DNA from 2 places in the Burkholderia oklahomensis C6786 genome. Region 1 is predicted to be linked to the other one. Evidence: predicted binding sites of a transcription regulator. Region 1 holds the regulator's gene; the other holds the start of a gene.
The links. The regulator FNR, encoded in region 1, switches genes on or off when oxygen is low (the NO sensors DNR and NnrR bind a similar motif). The targets are predictions, from matches to a motif close to TTGATNNNNATCAA.
Positions count from the first base shown of each region.

Region 1 (7,132 bases):
GGAAAGCGGCACGCTGCTCGATCTCGTGATCGACGATCAGGACTACACGGCGGAGCGGATTCGCGACGGCAGCGTGCAGGGCGCGGTGACGGCACTCGCCGAGCCGATCCAGGGCTGCCGCTCGACGCGCCTCGGCCGCATGCGTTATCACGCGGTGTGCTCGCCCGCGTTCTACGCGCGCTATTTCGGCAAAGGCATCAACCGCGACGCGCTGCGGCGCGCGCCGTGCGTGATGTTCAATCCGAAGGACGGCCTGCAGGCGCGCTTCATCCGGCGCGTGACGCGTGTGGATCTCGATCCGCCGCAGCACTGGATTCCGCACGTCGCCGGCTATCTGCGCGCGTGCGAGGCGGGGCTGGGCTGGGGAATGTGTCCGGAGCGAATGGTCGAGCGTCGGATCGCCGCGGGCGAACTCGTCGATTTGTCGGAAGGAAAGAGCATCGACGTCGAGCTCTACTGGCAGAGCTGGCGATTGTCGATCGGCTGGCTGGACGAGTTCAGCGCGGCGCTCAAGAAGCGCGCCGCGCAGTTTCTCGATTGATTCGATGCGATGCGATGAAAAACGAGCCGCGCCTGGTTACAGGCGGTGGAGGCCGTCGAAATCGACGATGCGGACCATCCGGCCTTGCATCTCGATCAGCCCGCGCTTGTGGAACTTCGACAACGTGCGGCTGACGGTCTCGAGCGTCATGCCGAGATAGCTGCCGATGTCTTCGCGGGTCATCCGCAGGTTGAATTCGTTAGGCGAATAGCCGCGCTTCATGTAGCGCGACGACACGTCGAGCAGGAACGCCGCGACGCGCTCCTCGGCGTTCAACGAGCCGAGCACCATTGTCTGCGACGTCTCGCGGACGATCTGCTCGCTCATCAGCTTGTGCATCCGCAACTGCATCGTGCCGGCTTCCGAGCATAGCGTCTTCAGCGCGCTGTACGGAATCACGCAGACCGAACTGTCTTCGAGCGCGACCGCGGTGCGCGGATGCGCGTCGTCGCAGATGCCGTCGAGGCCGAGCGCTTCGCCCGCGAGATGCAGCCCGGTGACTTGCTCGCGACCGTCGTGGCGTGTGGCGATGGTCTTCAGCGATCCTGAGCGAACCGCGTACACGTTGTCGAAATTATCGCCTTCGCGGAACAGCGTTTCGCCGCGGCGGACCGGGCGCGCGGTGCAGATCACGGATTCGAGGCGCGCGAGCGCCTCGGGGGCGAGCCCTTGGGGCATGCAGAGATGGCGCATCGCGCACGTCGAACAGTGCGCGGCCTGACGCGGTGCCCACGTACTGGAGGCATGGACGGGAGCAGCGGCGGCGGCGGGTCGGGCGACGGGCGTAAGCATGATGGATGGCTCTGAGGTTGAATCGGTAAAGCCATTGTCCCATCGTGGACAAAGCCTGTTTAGCGACAAAACGCCGCGACTCCCCGTGCGATTTCCTTGTTCGGCCGCAACGCGCGGTTGCGGCGAAACATCGCATCCGTTGCGTTCGGTCAGCTGTCCCGATCTTCCGGATGGGCGGCGGACGGGATCAGCAGCACGGGCAGCGCCGAGTGGCGCACGCACTGTTCGGCGACGCTGCCGAGCACGAGCCGTTTGAAACCGCGGCGGCCGTGCGTGCCGAGCACGAGCAGATCGGCGCCGAACGCTTTGGCGCCGTCGACGATGAGCGACGGCACGTCGGCGAGCGACGACGCTTCGCCGATTTTCATCGCGCCCTTCACGCCGGCTTCCTGCATCTTCTGCGCAAATTCCTTCGCCAGATCGTTGCCCTGCTGGAGCAGTTGCGTGCGAAGGATCGACGGATCGTAGCCGGGCACGTTGTAGTAGATCGCAGCGTTTTCCACGATGTAGAAGGGCTGCAATTCCGCGCCGCTCGTCTTCGCGATGTCGAGCGCCGCGTCGAATGCGTGGCGTGCCGTTTCGCTGCCGTCGACTGCGACAAGAATGCGCTGGTACATGATGTCTCCGTGGTGCGGTTGAGAAAAGATCGGCCGTTCGGCCGATCGAGTTTGACGATGTCTTTTTACAAAGTAAACGATTACTGACTACGATGCGGCGAACTGACGCAGCCGAGTAAACGCGGCGTCGGACTTTTCCGGTTTCGATCGAGCGCGGCGGTTTTTTTGCGCGCGATTTGCGTATCGACCGGGTCGGCTCGCGCCGCGTTCCTCGACGCCGTAATAGACTTGGCTGGAACTCGGGCTGGCTCGCCTGCCGACGCGAGCCGATGCTGGTTTGAAACGCATCGGGCGATACCGTTCCCTGTGTTTCGTGCGGCGCTCGATGGAGGACGGCAGGCGTTGGCGCCGGAGATGCGTGTCGATGGGCGTAGCCGCTGCGCCTGCTTGTTCGTTTCGTTCAACCGGAGAAGGAGGAAACCTATGCCGTATGTCGTGCTCGAGTTGCTGACCGAAGACGCCGACCGGTACTCGCTGCCGGACCTGATCGGCGTGGACAGCGCCTCGCCCGATATGCCGCACGTTTGCGAAATGCTGCTCGCGGACGCTCAATGGCCGACGATCCAGGCCTATCTCGATCGGCAGGAACTGCCGTACAAGTTCGCGCGGCCGAGCACGGCGCGGCGGGTTCCTCGTAATAATCCGTGCTGGTAGCGCGGGGCGTTTGGCGCAGGTCGGATCGGCCTGATCTCGTGCGTCGGTCGATCGTTGCCGTGATGTGTTGGGGAAGACGATCGGCTTGTCGCGAAAGCTGCTGTTCTCGATGTGCCGAGACTTTCCCCTTCGTTGCAGTCCCGCGCGAGCGGCTTGCTGACGTTCGTGCCTCCAGCCCTCGGCGGCAAGCCGCTCGCGCTTCATCCATCGACAAGCCGAACGTTAGGCCTGTTGCTTGTCGATCGGCCGGCGCATATCGACGGTTTGCGTTCCATCCGCCTACCGTGCGGCGATCGGTGAAGGCCGGGCAGGTGAAACCCGTCGATGGCGGAGGTCTACGCGAACGCGGCGAATGAATCGACGGCGAAAGAAGGTGCGAACCGCGTCACGCATTGAGGCTGCCGACGCTCCCGAAAAATCTCACCCATGGCGGAATGGGCCAGGTCGGCATGCTCGCGATCCTGCCGTACGTCGCGACGATGATCGGCATGTGCGCGACGTCCTGGCCGCCGGATCGCACCGGCAGGCGGCGGCTCTTCATTGCCGGACCGCTCGTCGGCTTCGCCGCGCGCCTGTTCCTGTCGGTCCGCTGCCAGGCGTCGGGTGAGCGCGAGCCGTTCGTCGCGGGACGGCTCACGTTCACGCCGCCCGCTCGCTGCGAGCGCAGACGGCACGTTTCCACGCGATATATCGCCGATGCGGGTCGCATGCGGCGCGCGCCGATCGAATCAACGCAAGACGACAGACAGTCAATCGGAACCGCGGTCATGAACGACATCCTCCTGCTGGCGTAGAAGCGCGCCCATACCTTCAGCTTCGACGATCTCGAATCGAAGACGGCGCCCGCGCACGTCGTGCTGCCGACTATCCGCTCGAGTTCGCGGTCGATCCGGCGCGCCGTCATGCGTCCGCCGGGGATCTTCGGGATCGAAACCGCCTGGACGCGCGGCCACGAAGGCGATCATCGCGTCGCCGTGATCGATCCCGACGCGCCTCGGCGTACGAGCCTGCTCGACAGGTGGCCGTGTTATCTGCCGCATCGCATGGATCCGGCGCTCGTGCGCACGTTCGCCGCCGCGCTCGCCGATTTGAGCGACACGGCGCGCCGCGGGGTCTGGCAAGATAATGCGATTCGCGTGTACCGGATCGGCGCGCCCGATTGAGTCGCCCCGATTCGACCGACTCGACCGATTCGCTCGATTGACCCGATTCGCCCAATCTGTCCGCGGGCGGCGCGCGTCGCGACGTTCGCCCGGCCACGGCGGATTTTTCAATCCGGAGGAAGCATGCAGATCACTGGAGAGATGTTGATTGGCGCGGCCGCCGTGCGCGGCACCGAAGGCACGATGCGCGCGTACGATCCGGCGCAGGGCGTCGAGCTCGAGCCGGCGTTCGGCGCGGGCGGCGCGGGCGACGTCGACCGCGCGTGCCGGCTCGCGAGCGCCGCATTCGACGCGTTTCGCCAAGCGCCGCTCGAGGCGCGCGCGCGTTTTCTCGAAGCGGTCGCCGAGCGCATCGTCGGGTTCGGCGATCAATTGATCGAGCGCGCGCATGCGGAATCGGCGCTGCCCGTCGCGCGACTCGAAGGCGAGCGCGCGCGCACGGTCGGCCAGTTGCGGCTGTTCGCGTCGATCGTGCGCGACGGCCGCTGGCTCGATGCGACGCTCGATTCCGCGCAGCCCGACCGCAAGCCGCTGCCGCGCGCGGACCTGCGCTTGCAGAAGATCCCGCTCGGCCCCGTCGCGGTGTTCGGCGCGAGCAACTTTCCGCTCGCGTTCTCGGTCGCGGGCGGCGACACCGCATCGGCGTTCGCGGCCGGCTGCCCGGTCGTCGCGAAGGCGCATCCCGCGCATCTCGGCACGTCGGAGCTCGTCGGACGCGCGATCCAGCAGGCGGTGGCCGATTGCGGATTGCCCGAAGGCGTGTTTTCGCTCGTCGTCGGCGCGGGCAACGCGATCGGCGAGGCGCTCGTCGCGCATCCGGCGATCAAGGCGGTCGGCTTCACCGGCTCGCGCGCGGGCGGCGTTGCGCTGATGGGCGTCGCCGCGCGGCGGCGCGAGCCGATTCCGGTCTTCGCGGAAATGAGCAGCATCAATCCGTTCTTCGTGCTGCCGGGCGCGCTGCGCACGCGCGGCGCGAAGATCGCGCAAGGCTTCGTCGATTCGCTGACGCTCGGCGTCGGACAGTTCTGCACGAACCCGGGGCTCGTCGTCGCGCTCGACGGGCCGGACCTGAAGGCGTTCGTCGACGCGGCCGCGCAGGCGCTCGCGCAAAAGGGCGCGCAGACGATGCTCACGGCGGGCATCGCATCGTCGTACGAGAGCGCGATCGCGGCGCGCCGCGCGGCGACGGGCGTGAGCGAAGTCGCGCAAGGCACGCGCAGCGACGCGCGGAACGCCGCGCTGCCCGCGCTTTTCACGACGACGCATACGCAGTTCGCCCAGGACCCGCAGCTCGAAAGCGAGATCTTCGGGCCGACATCGCTCGTCGTCGTGTGCCGCGACGTCGACGAGATGATCGCGCTCGCCGAGCACGTCGAAGGGCAGCTGACCGCGACGCTGCATCTCGACGACGACGACGTCGATCTGGCACGCAAACTGTTGCCGACGCTCGAGCGCAGGGCGGGCCGCATCGTCGCGAACGGCTATCCGACGGGCGTCGAGGTCGCGCACGCGATGGTGCACGGCGGGCCGTTTCCGGCGACGTCGGACCCGCGCGGCACGTCGGTCGGCGCGCTCGCGATCGAGCGCTTCCTGCGGCCCGTCTGCTATCAGGACCTGCCCGCGGCGCTGCTGCCGGCCGCGCTCGCCGACGCGAATCCGCTCGGTCTCTGGCGCTTGCGCGACGGCCAGCTCGGCAAGGCGTGAGCGCGATGGACGCAATCGATTCCCGGCGCTATCCCGATCCGGCCGTCCGCGTGCTCGATCCGCGCTTCGATTCGCTGCGCATCCGGTCCGCCTCCGTCGAATGCCTGTACCAGGGCGCGCGCTGGTCCGAAGGCCCGGTGTGGTTCGGCGACGGCCGCTATCTGCTGTGGAGCGACATCCCGAACAACCGGATTCTGCGTTGGGACGAGCAGAGCGGCGCGGTCGACGTATTCCGGCAGCCGTCGAACAACGCGAACGGCAACACGCGCGATCGCGCGGGACGCCTCGTCACGTGCGAGCACCTGGCGCGCCGCGTCACGCGCACCGAATACGACGGGGCGATCGCCGTGCTTGCCGAGCGTTTCGAAGGCAAGCGCTTCAATTCGCCGAACGACGTGGTCGTGAAGTCCGACGGCTCGATCTGGTTCAGCGATCCGGACTTCGGCATCCAGAGCTTTTACGAAGGCGAGAAGCAGGAGTCGGAGATGCCGGAGCGCGTCTACCGGATCGATCCGCACACGGGCGCGGTCGAGCCTGTCGTCGACGGCGTGCCGGGGCCGAACGGCCTTGCGTTTTCGCCGGACGAGTCGGTTCTGTACGTCGTCGAATCGAAAGGGCGGCCGCGCACGATCCGAGCTTACGACGTCGCAAGCGACGGCAAGTCGGTGCGCAACGGACGCGTGCTGATCGACGCGGGGCAGGGCACGCCGGACGGCTTTCGCGTCGACGTGCACGGCAACCTGTGGTGCGGCTGGGGGATGGGCACCGACGAGCTCGACGGCGTGCGCGTGTTCACGCCCGAAGGCGACGCGATCGGGCATATCGCGCTGCCCGAGCGTTGCGCGAACGTCTGCTTCGGCGGACGGCATCGGAACCGGCTGTTCATGGCGGCGAGTCATGGGTTGTATTCGCTGTATGTGAATACGCAGGGGGCGATGGGCGGTTGAGCACAGGCGCGCCGCGATGCATGTTGCCCGCGTTGCGGCGCGGCTTGGCCCGGCTCGGTGTGCCTGATGTGCTCGAGGGCGCGGCGTATGCGTTGCATCGCGATGCAGTGCGCTGCGTCGATCCGCATCGCTTGCGCGCGGATTCGGATGCGCATCCTTTGGCGCGGCGTCGTGGGCGATGCCGGAATCGACACTATGGTCGCTTTTTGGGGCGAGCGCGCATCGATATCGGTGCTGGTACCGGTACCGATTTCGCTGATAGCGCGAAGACCCATGACATTGCATCGACGCGAGCGCCGAAAGAGCATTCGCACGCGCGTTTCATGACGCACGCCGAAGCGGCGCTGCATCGATCATCGTGCGTAGCGCACCGCGCGAGCCTGACATCTTCCATGCGTGCCGCGTTCATTTCGAGGCAGCATAACGAACGACGAAACGCGACGATCGCGCGACGCGCACATTCAAACGCCCGAATCAAACGGTGAACCGGATTCAACGCGCGGATGCATGAACACGTCGATGTAAGAATGCAACCGAGGCCCTGCTGCGCGACGACCGCGCGGCGAAAGCAATCACTCCGTGCGCGGACCGACCCCGCACCGGCACGCACGCGGCGACGACACCGACATCAGCGCGGAATCGGCGCGAACTCGATGATGCGCCCTGGCCGACGCGGCGGATGATACGGCGACGGCAGCTCGTCGTCTGCACGCG
Region 1 is NZ_CP009556.1:571,445-578,576, forward strand. Features, by position in the region: gene BG90_RS20540 (LysR family transcriptional regulator ArgP) at 1-541, shown strand, start outside; gene fnr (fumarate/nitrate reduction transcriptional regulator Fnr) at 578-1,333, opposite strand; gene BG90_RS20550 (universal stress protein) at 1,483-1,950, opposite strand; gene BG90_RS20555 (hypothetical protein) at 2,374-2,604, shown strand; partial or broken gene BG90_RS33435 (MFS transporter) at 2,991-3,206, shown strand; gene BG90_RS38070 (hypothetical protein) at 3,507-3,767, shown strand; gene BG90_RS20570 (aldehyde dehydrogenase (NADP(+))) at 3,891-5,471, shown strand; gene BG90_RS20575 (SMP-30/gluconolactonase/LRE family protein) at 5,477-6,418, shown strand; gene BG90_RS35450 (hypothetical protein) at 6,439-6,903, shown strand; gene BG90_RS20580 (DUF3005 domain-containing protein) at 7,047-7,132, opposite strand, start outside.

Region 2 (7,132 bases), 420 kb from region 1:
GGATTGCGAACGACGTGCAGCTCGAAGTCGAGGCGACGCCGTATCCGCTCGCGCAGGCGAACCAGGCGCTCGACGATCTGCGCGCGGGGCGCCTGACGGGCGCGGCGGTGCTGACGATGCGCTGATGCGGCGTCGATGCGCGGCGCGCGCGCCCGCGCGCCGCCCGCAAGCGGACCCGTCGACGACGTGTGCAGCCTGCTACGCGGCCGGCGCGTTCATTACGCGCCGCGCATCGCGTCCGCGACGCGTCACACGCGCGCGAGCCCTTGCGGATCGGTGATGCGGATCTGCTTGCCGCGCGGCGAGATCAGCTTGTCGCGCTGGAACTTCGACAGCATCCGGCTGACGGTCTCGAGCTTCATCCCGAGATAGCAGCCGATTTCCTCGCGCGTCATCCGCAGATTGAACTCCGACGCCGAATAGCCGCGTTTCTGGAAACGCTCGGAGATGTTGAGCAGGAACGCGGCGACGCGCTGCTCGGCCGTCATCGTGCCGAGCAGCATCATCAGGCTCGATTCGCGGACGATCTCGCCGCTCATCAACTGATGGACGTGGTGTTGCATCGGCTTCACTTCGCGGCAGACGGCTTCGAGCTGCGCGAACGGAATGATGCAGACGGTGCTGTCCTCGAGCGCGATCGCGTCGCTGTTGTGACAGCCGCTGCACACGCCGTCGAGCCCGAGCGTCTCGCCGACGATCTGGAAGCCCGTCACCTGCTCGCGGCCGTCGCGGTGCATGACGACCGTCTTGAACGAGCCGGTGCGCACCGCATAGATGCTCTGGAATGTGTCGTGCGTGCGAAACAATGCTTCGCCGCGTTTGACGTGGCGCGTCGTGCACACCATCGCGTCGAGACGGGCGAATTCGCTCGGCGTGAGGCTGGCCGGCATGCACACGTCGCGTATCGCGCAGGTCGAACAGCGGGTCGCTGGCTGCTTCGGCGCGTCGTTGGCCGCGACGGGATGCAACGGGAACACGGATCGTTGCGGCACGACGGAAGGCGCAACTTCATTGACTGAGGCGGTCAGCATAATCGGCTCCTTTCATGCGGCGAAGCTCGATTGGCACGATCGAGCTTCGCCGCGGCGTGGCGCGGCACGAAGTGCCGCATTGCGCGACGGCGTCGACGAAGCGATCGACATGCGTCGCGAGGCATGCCGGACAACGTGTGCAAACCGCAGGAACTGCCGTCCGGGAGCTCGGCTCGCATGTCATCGTGCGCAATCCGCCGTTTCGTTTCGATGACCGAATCGACTGAGGCAAGCCTGCCCGCTATGAGCATAGTCGACGAAACGCGGGTCGGAGCGATCATCGACGGACTGCCCCTATGGTTGCTAGTATGGAACGCGAACTGCTGCATCGAAATCGGCGAACGTTGAAGATCGGGTAAGCATCAGCGTAGCGCTGTAGGGTGTTTCCTACAGCAGCAGCGTGGACTCGTGCCGTGCCGCCGTTTGACCCATGTCAACGGATCGGGTGAGTGCGCGCTTACAGTAAAGCGCGTTAGCTTTGCGGAGTTTCACGCAGCGTCGCGGCAACCGGCTTCGGCATGTTGCCGCGCATACGAGTCGGCGCGCGTTCTTCGTGGCGCGCTGCAAGCAGCATTTTTTCTCAACCCCTGCCCGGATCATGACCGCGCGATGCCGCCTGGCGGCCGCGCGGCGCGGCGTCGATGCCGCACCGGGCACCTCATCAGGAGGCCGTGATGGAAGCAAAACGCGTGGCGTTTGTGACGGGCGGTATGGGCGGATTGGGCGCGGCGGTCAGCAGGCGGCTGCATGACGCCGGCATGGCCGTGGCGGTATCGCACTCGGAGCGCAACGATCATGTGTCGACGTGGCTCATGCACGAACGCGACGCCGGGCGCGACTTCAAGGCATACGGCGTCGACGTCGCCGACTTCGAGTCGTGCGAGCGTTGCGCGGAGAAGGTGCTCGCGGATTTCGGCAGGGTCGATGTGCTGATCAACAACGCGGGGATCACGCGCGACGCGACGTTCCTGAAGATGACGAAGGGCGACTGGGACACCGTGATGCGCACCGATCTCGATGCGATGTTCAATGTGACGAAACAGTTCATCGCCGGGATGGTCGAGCGGCGCTTCGGACGCATCGTCAACATCGGTTCGGTGAACGGCTCGCGCGGCGCGTTCGGTCAGGCGAACTACGCATCGGCGAAGGCGGGCATCCACGGCTTCACGAAGACGCTCGCGCTCGAGACGGCGAAGCGCGGGATCACGGTCAACACCGTGTCGCCCGGCTATCTCGCGACCGCGATGGTCGAAGCGATGCCGCAGGACGTGCTCGAAGCGAAGATTCTTCCGCAGATTCCGGTGGGCCGGCTCGGCAAGCCCGACGAAGTGGCCGCGCTCATCGCGTTCCTGTGCTCGGACGACGCGGCGTTCGTCACCGGCGCCGATCTCGCGATCAACGGCGGGATGCACATGTATTGATCGAGTCCGCGCCGCCGTTCGCGCGGCGGCGCGCGCTTCGTTGCCGCGCGGCGCGGCGTCGGGCCGTGTCGTGTCGTGCCGTGTGTGCGGATGTCGGGCGCGTTGCTCATGCGACGCGTCGCGCGGCCCGAGATGTAACGTTCCTCTCCGTCGTTTCTCCGATACGCAGTTTCTTTCGCAGCCACTCGGCATCCGACCCAGCCCGTTCGCGGTCGCTCGATCGCTCGCTCGATTCTCGCGATCGTTTAGTGTGCCGAAACATCGAAGCCCGTTCGCGAACGCGGCGGATCGCGGGCGATGTATTCATCAGCATATTCATCGCGCCGATCTCGACGATTCGACGCGCATCGCTTCGCTTTCCAATCGATTCGTCCGATTCGTTCGACGCGTACGGCATGCCGAAGCGCCGGGCAGGCCTGCCTACCCGGCGCCCCGTTCGTCTCGTTCACTTCGCACGCGCGGGCGCGTCCTCCAGCTCGACCGACTCGAGATAGGACGGCACTTCGCAGTGCCAATGCAGCGACTCTTCGATCCGGCGACGCAGCGCGTCGGCCGCCGCGGGCTCGCCGTGCGTGACGAAGGTGCGCGCGGGCGCGCTCGATTGCGCGCGGAGCCATGCGAGGATCTCGTTGTAGTCCGCATGCGCGGACAGCGACGAGATCATCTCGACCTGCGCGCGCACGCGCACGTATTCGCCGTGGATCTTCACCGTCGGCTCGTGCGCGGCGAGCGCCGCGCCGCGCGTGCCCGCCGCCTGGTAGCCGACGAGCAGGATCGTGTTGCGGCTGTCGGGCGCGTAGCGTTCGATGTGATGCAGCACGCGGCCGCCCGTCGCCATCCCGCTGCCCGCGATGATCACCATCGGCCCGTTGTGATCGGCGATCGCCTTCGATTGCTCGACGGTGCGCACCATCGTCGCCGCATGGCCGATCGCGTCCGCATCGGACATCGTGAGCCGATGATCGCTCAGGCGCCGCCGGTAGATCTCGGTGACGCTCGTCGCCATCGGACTGTCGAGGTAGACGGGCACGTGCGGCATCCGGCCCGTCTTCTTCAACTGGGCGATGTAGTGGAGGATCTCCTGCGCGCGCCCGACCGTGAAGCACGGCATCACGACCACGCCGCCGCGCGCGAACGTCTTTGAGAACACGTCGGCGAGCTCGGCCTCGGGATCGCTCGCGTCGTGCAGCCGGTCGCCGTACGTCGATTCGACGACGAGATAATCCGCATGAACGGGCGGCACGGGCGCGCGCATGATCGGATCGTGCGGGCGGCCGAGATCGCCCGAGAACGCGAGCAGCGTGTGCCGCCAGCAGACGACCACGCTCGCCGCGCCGAGAATGTGCCCGGCCGGCAGGAAACGGAAGTGCAGGTTGCCCGCGAGCGGCGTCGGCGCGTCGAATTCGCGCGGCGCGAGACGCTGCAGCGCGCGCTGCGCGTCGTCGACGGTGTAGAGCGGCAACGCCGGATGGTGCTTCGAATAGCCGTGGCGGTTTGCGAAGTCGGCTTCTTCCTCGAGGAGCCGCGCGCTGTCCATCAGCATGATCTCGGCGAGCTCCGCGGTGCCGTGCGTGCAATAGACCTGCCCGCGGAAGCCTTCGCGCACGAGCACGGGCAGATAGCCGCTGTGATCGAGATGCGCGTGCGTGAGCACGACGGCGTCGATCGAGTCGGCGGGCACGGGCAGCGGACTCCAGTTGCGCAGCCGCAGCTTCTTCGTGCCCTGGAACAGCCCGCAGTCGATCAGGACGCGTGTCCCGGCGTCCTCGAGCAGATACTTCGAGCCCGTGACGGTTTCCGTCGCGCCGAGGAACGTCAGTTTCATAAGCCCCCCTGAGAAGCGTGTGATGTGGGATGCGTCCATTGCACTACACGCAACGCGCGCATCGCTGACGTGGATCAATTTGCACGGCGACACATTCGGACGCGCGGCAAAAATGAGCACGGGCCGATGAGTGGGCGAGCGCGTCGTTCGTGCGTCGCCGCGGATCGTGCGCGTCGGCGCGGACGTGACGATGCGTGCGAGCATGTTGCGGCGCGGTGCGGTGCGGTGCGGTGTGGCACGGCACGGCGAACGCGACGTCGACGCGAGCGTGCGAGCGCCTTCGCGCGATGCGCGGCGCATCTCGCGTCCGGTGCCCGGGGATTGGCGCAATGCGGATTGTGCGGTGCGAGAACGCGCGTCGGCGACCGCCGCGGCAGACCGCCCGGCGTCTTCGCGGCGCCATCCGTGCGCGCCGTTCGGCACGCGTGATTACCGTTTGAAGGAAGCGCTCGGGCATGACCGCGGGCCGCGCAACCCGCGTGCGGACGGGGCGGGCGCGCGCGCGGCGGAGGATTCTGCAACGACGAGCATGTTCTTTGCGTGAAGTCGTCCTTGCGCAGACTTGGAACCTCTCCTATGATGACATCCATCAATGTAACGTTGATTGATGGTTTGATGTGAGATTGCGACCGCGCCCTAATTCCCAAATCGAGCCATCGGGGGCGTTGCATCGAGTCGCACCGACGTCCCGTCACGGGACATGGAGACAAACACTGTGAATGCTATCGTTCGCCGCGATATCCGCTTCGCCCTGCCGCCCGACCGCATCTGCGACTGGCATACCGAAGGCGTGGGCGTGACGCACCTGTTCAACGCGCTGTCGCTGCTGTTCCCGGCGGGCGAGCGCTTCTTCATGGATTCGGTCCGCAATTACCGCGACCGGATCGACGAACCCAACCTGAAGCGCGACATCGCCGGCTTCATCGGCCAGGAAGCGATGCACACGCGTGAGCACATCGAGTTCAACGACCTGCTGCAGGCGGCCGGCATGCCGGCGCACAAGCTCGACAAGCGCTTGTGGGCGGTGCTCGGCTGGTTCAAGAAGGTGCTGCCGCATTCGGTGCAGCTCGCGATCACGATGGCGCTCGAGCACTACACCGCGATGTTCACGGGCCTCGTGCTCGCGAACCGCATCACGGTCAGCGATGTCGACGGCTACCGCCAGATGTGGATGTGGCACTCGATGGAGGAAACCGAGCACAAGGCGGTCGCATACGACGTGTGGCGCACCGTGATGAAGCCGAATGCGAAGAACTATCTGCTGCGCACGGGCGCGATGATGTTCGTCACGATCGCGTTCTGGGCGATGCTGTTCTACTTCAACACGAGCCTCCTGATCTCGCATCGCCGCCGCATCGGCAAGGGCCTCGGCATCGGCAAGCTGGTCAAGTATCTGTGGAGCCCGAAGAGCGGCATCTTCGCGCAGATCGCGCGCGAATGGATCGACTACTTCCGGCCGGGCTTCCATCCGTGGGACCACGACAACAGCGTGCATCTGGAGCGTCTCGACGATCTGATCGCCGAGATCGACGCGAGCAACGCGCGCCAGGCGGCGAAGGCCGCGCCGCGCCGGGTGCCGCTGCATCCGGTGCCGCAGGCGGTGTAATGCAGGATTAGCAGGCAAATCAGGGAGAAGAGAAGGGCCGCTACGAGCGGCCCTTCCGTTTTTGGGGGCGCCGCAGGCGCGTCCGATCGCGGCGCGTCCGTGCGTTGTGCGTCGCAGCGAACAGGCGGCGTTTGAGAAATCATCATACTTTTCGATGCCGCGCTGCATCGGACGAGCGCCCGCTCGCGATGCGCGACCGCGAGCCCCGAGTCGCGGCGTTCTGCGCGCAACCCATTGATCGGCAAAGCGTTTTGCTCACGGCGATCTTGCGCGCCGCAGCACGTCATGTTGCAGGCGACGTCTGACGAATCGGGTAGAATCCGCGCTGCGCAAAAAATGCGTGCGGCGCGGCGCGCCCGGTCGGCACCGGGCGGCGCGCCGCAGATCGTCCCGGGGACGCGCCGAATCCGGCGTCCTGCCCGGCGCGGCGTCGAACCGTCGCCCGCCGCTCCTTGCCAGCCCGTTATGTCACCACACCCGAATTCCGACCGCTCGACCGCACAATCGAATCCTCCTCAGCTGCGCCGCAGCCTGAAAGCCCGTCACTTGACGATGATCGCGATCGGCGGCTCGATCGGCACGGGCCTCTTCGTCGCGTCCGGCGCGTCCATCTCGCAGGCGGGCCCCGGCGGCGCGATGCTCGCGTACCTGCTGATCGGCGTGATGGTCTACTGCCTGATGATGAGCCTGGGCGAGATGGCCGCGTTCATGCCGGTGTCCGGCTCGTTCGCGACCTACGGCGCGAAATACGTCGAAGAGGGCTTCGGCTTCGCGCTCGGCTGGAACTACTGGTACAACTGGGCGGTGACGATCGCCGTCGAGCTCGTTGCCGCGCAGCTCGTCATGCATTACTGGTTCCCGGACGTGCCGGGCGTCTGGTGGAGCGCGGCGTTTCTCGGCGTGATGTTCCTCCTCAACGTGCTGACCGTGCGCGGCTTCGGCGAGGCCGAATACTGGTTCGCGCTGATCAAGGTCGTCACCGTGCTCGCGTTCATCGGCGTCGGACTCCTGATGATCTTCGGCATCCTGAAGGGCGGCCCGAGCAACGGCTGGAGCAACTTCACGATCGGCGATGCGCCGTTCGCGGGCGGCCTGCCCGCGATGATGGGCGTCGCGATGATCGCCGGCTTCTCGTTCCAGGGCACCGAGCTGATCGGCGTCGCCGCCGGCGAATCGGAAAACCCGCGCACGACGATCCCGCGCGCGGTGCGCCAGGTGTTCTGGCGGATCCTGCTGTTCTACGTGCTCG
Region 2 is NZ_CP009556.1:987,356-994,487, forward strand. Features, by position in the region: gene BG90_RS22280 (zinc-dependent alcohol dehydrogenase family protein) at 1-125, shown strand, start outside; gene BG90_RS22285 (helix-turn-helix domain-containing protein) at 249-1,031, opposite strand; gene BG90_RS22295 (beta-ketoacyl-ACP reductase) at 1,706-2,452, shown strand; gene BG90_RS22300 (MBL fold metallo-hydrolase RNA specificity domain-containing protein) at 2,898-4,277, opposite strand; gene BG90_RS36235 (hypothetical protein) at 4,468-4,821, shown strand; gene BG90_RS22310 (metal-dependent hydrolase) at 4,993-5,883, shown strand; gene BG90_RS22315 (amino acid permease) at 6,349-7,132, shown strand, end outside.
Region 2: BG90_RS22300 (MBL fold metallo-hydrolase RNA specificity domain-containing protein) is a predicted target of FNR. The motif match lies at 4,342-4,355, and genes of this name have one in related genera.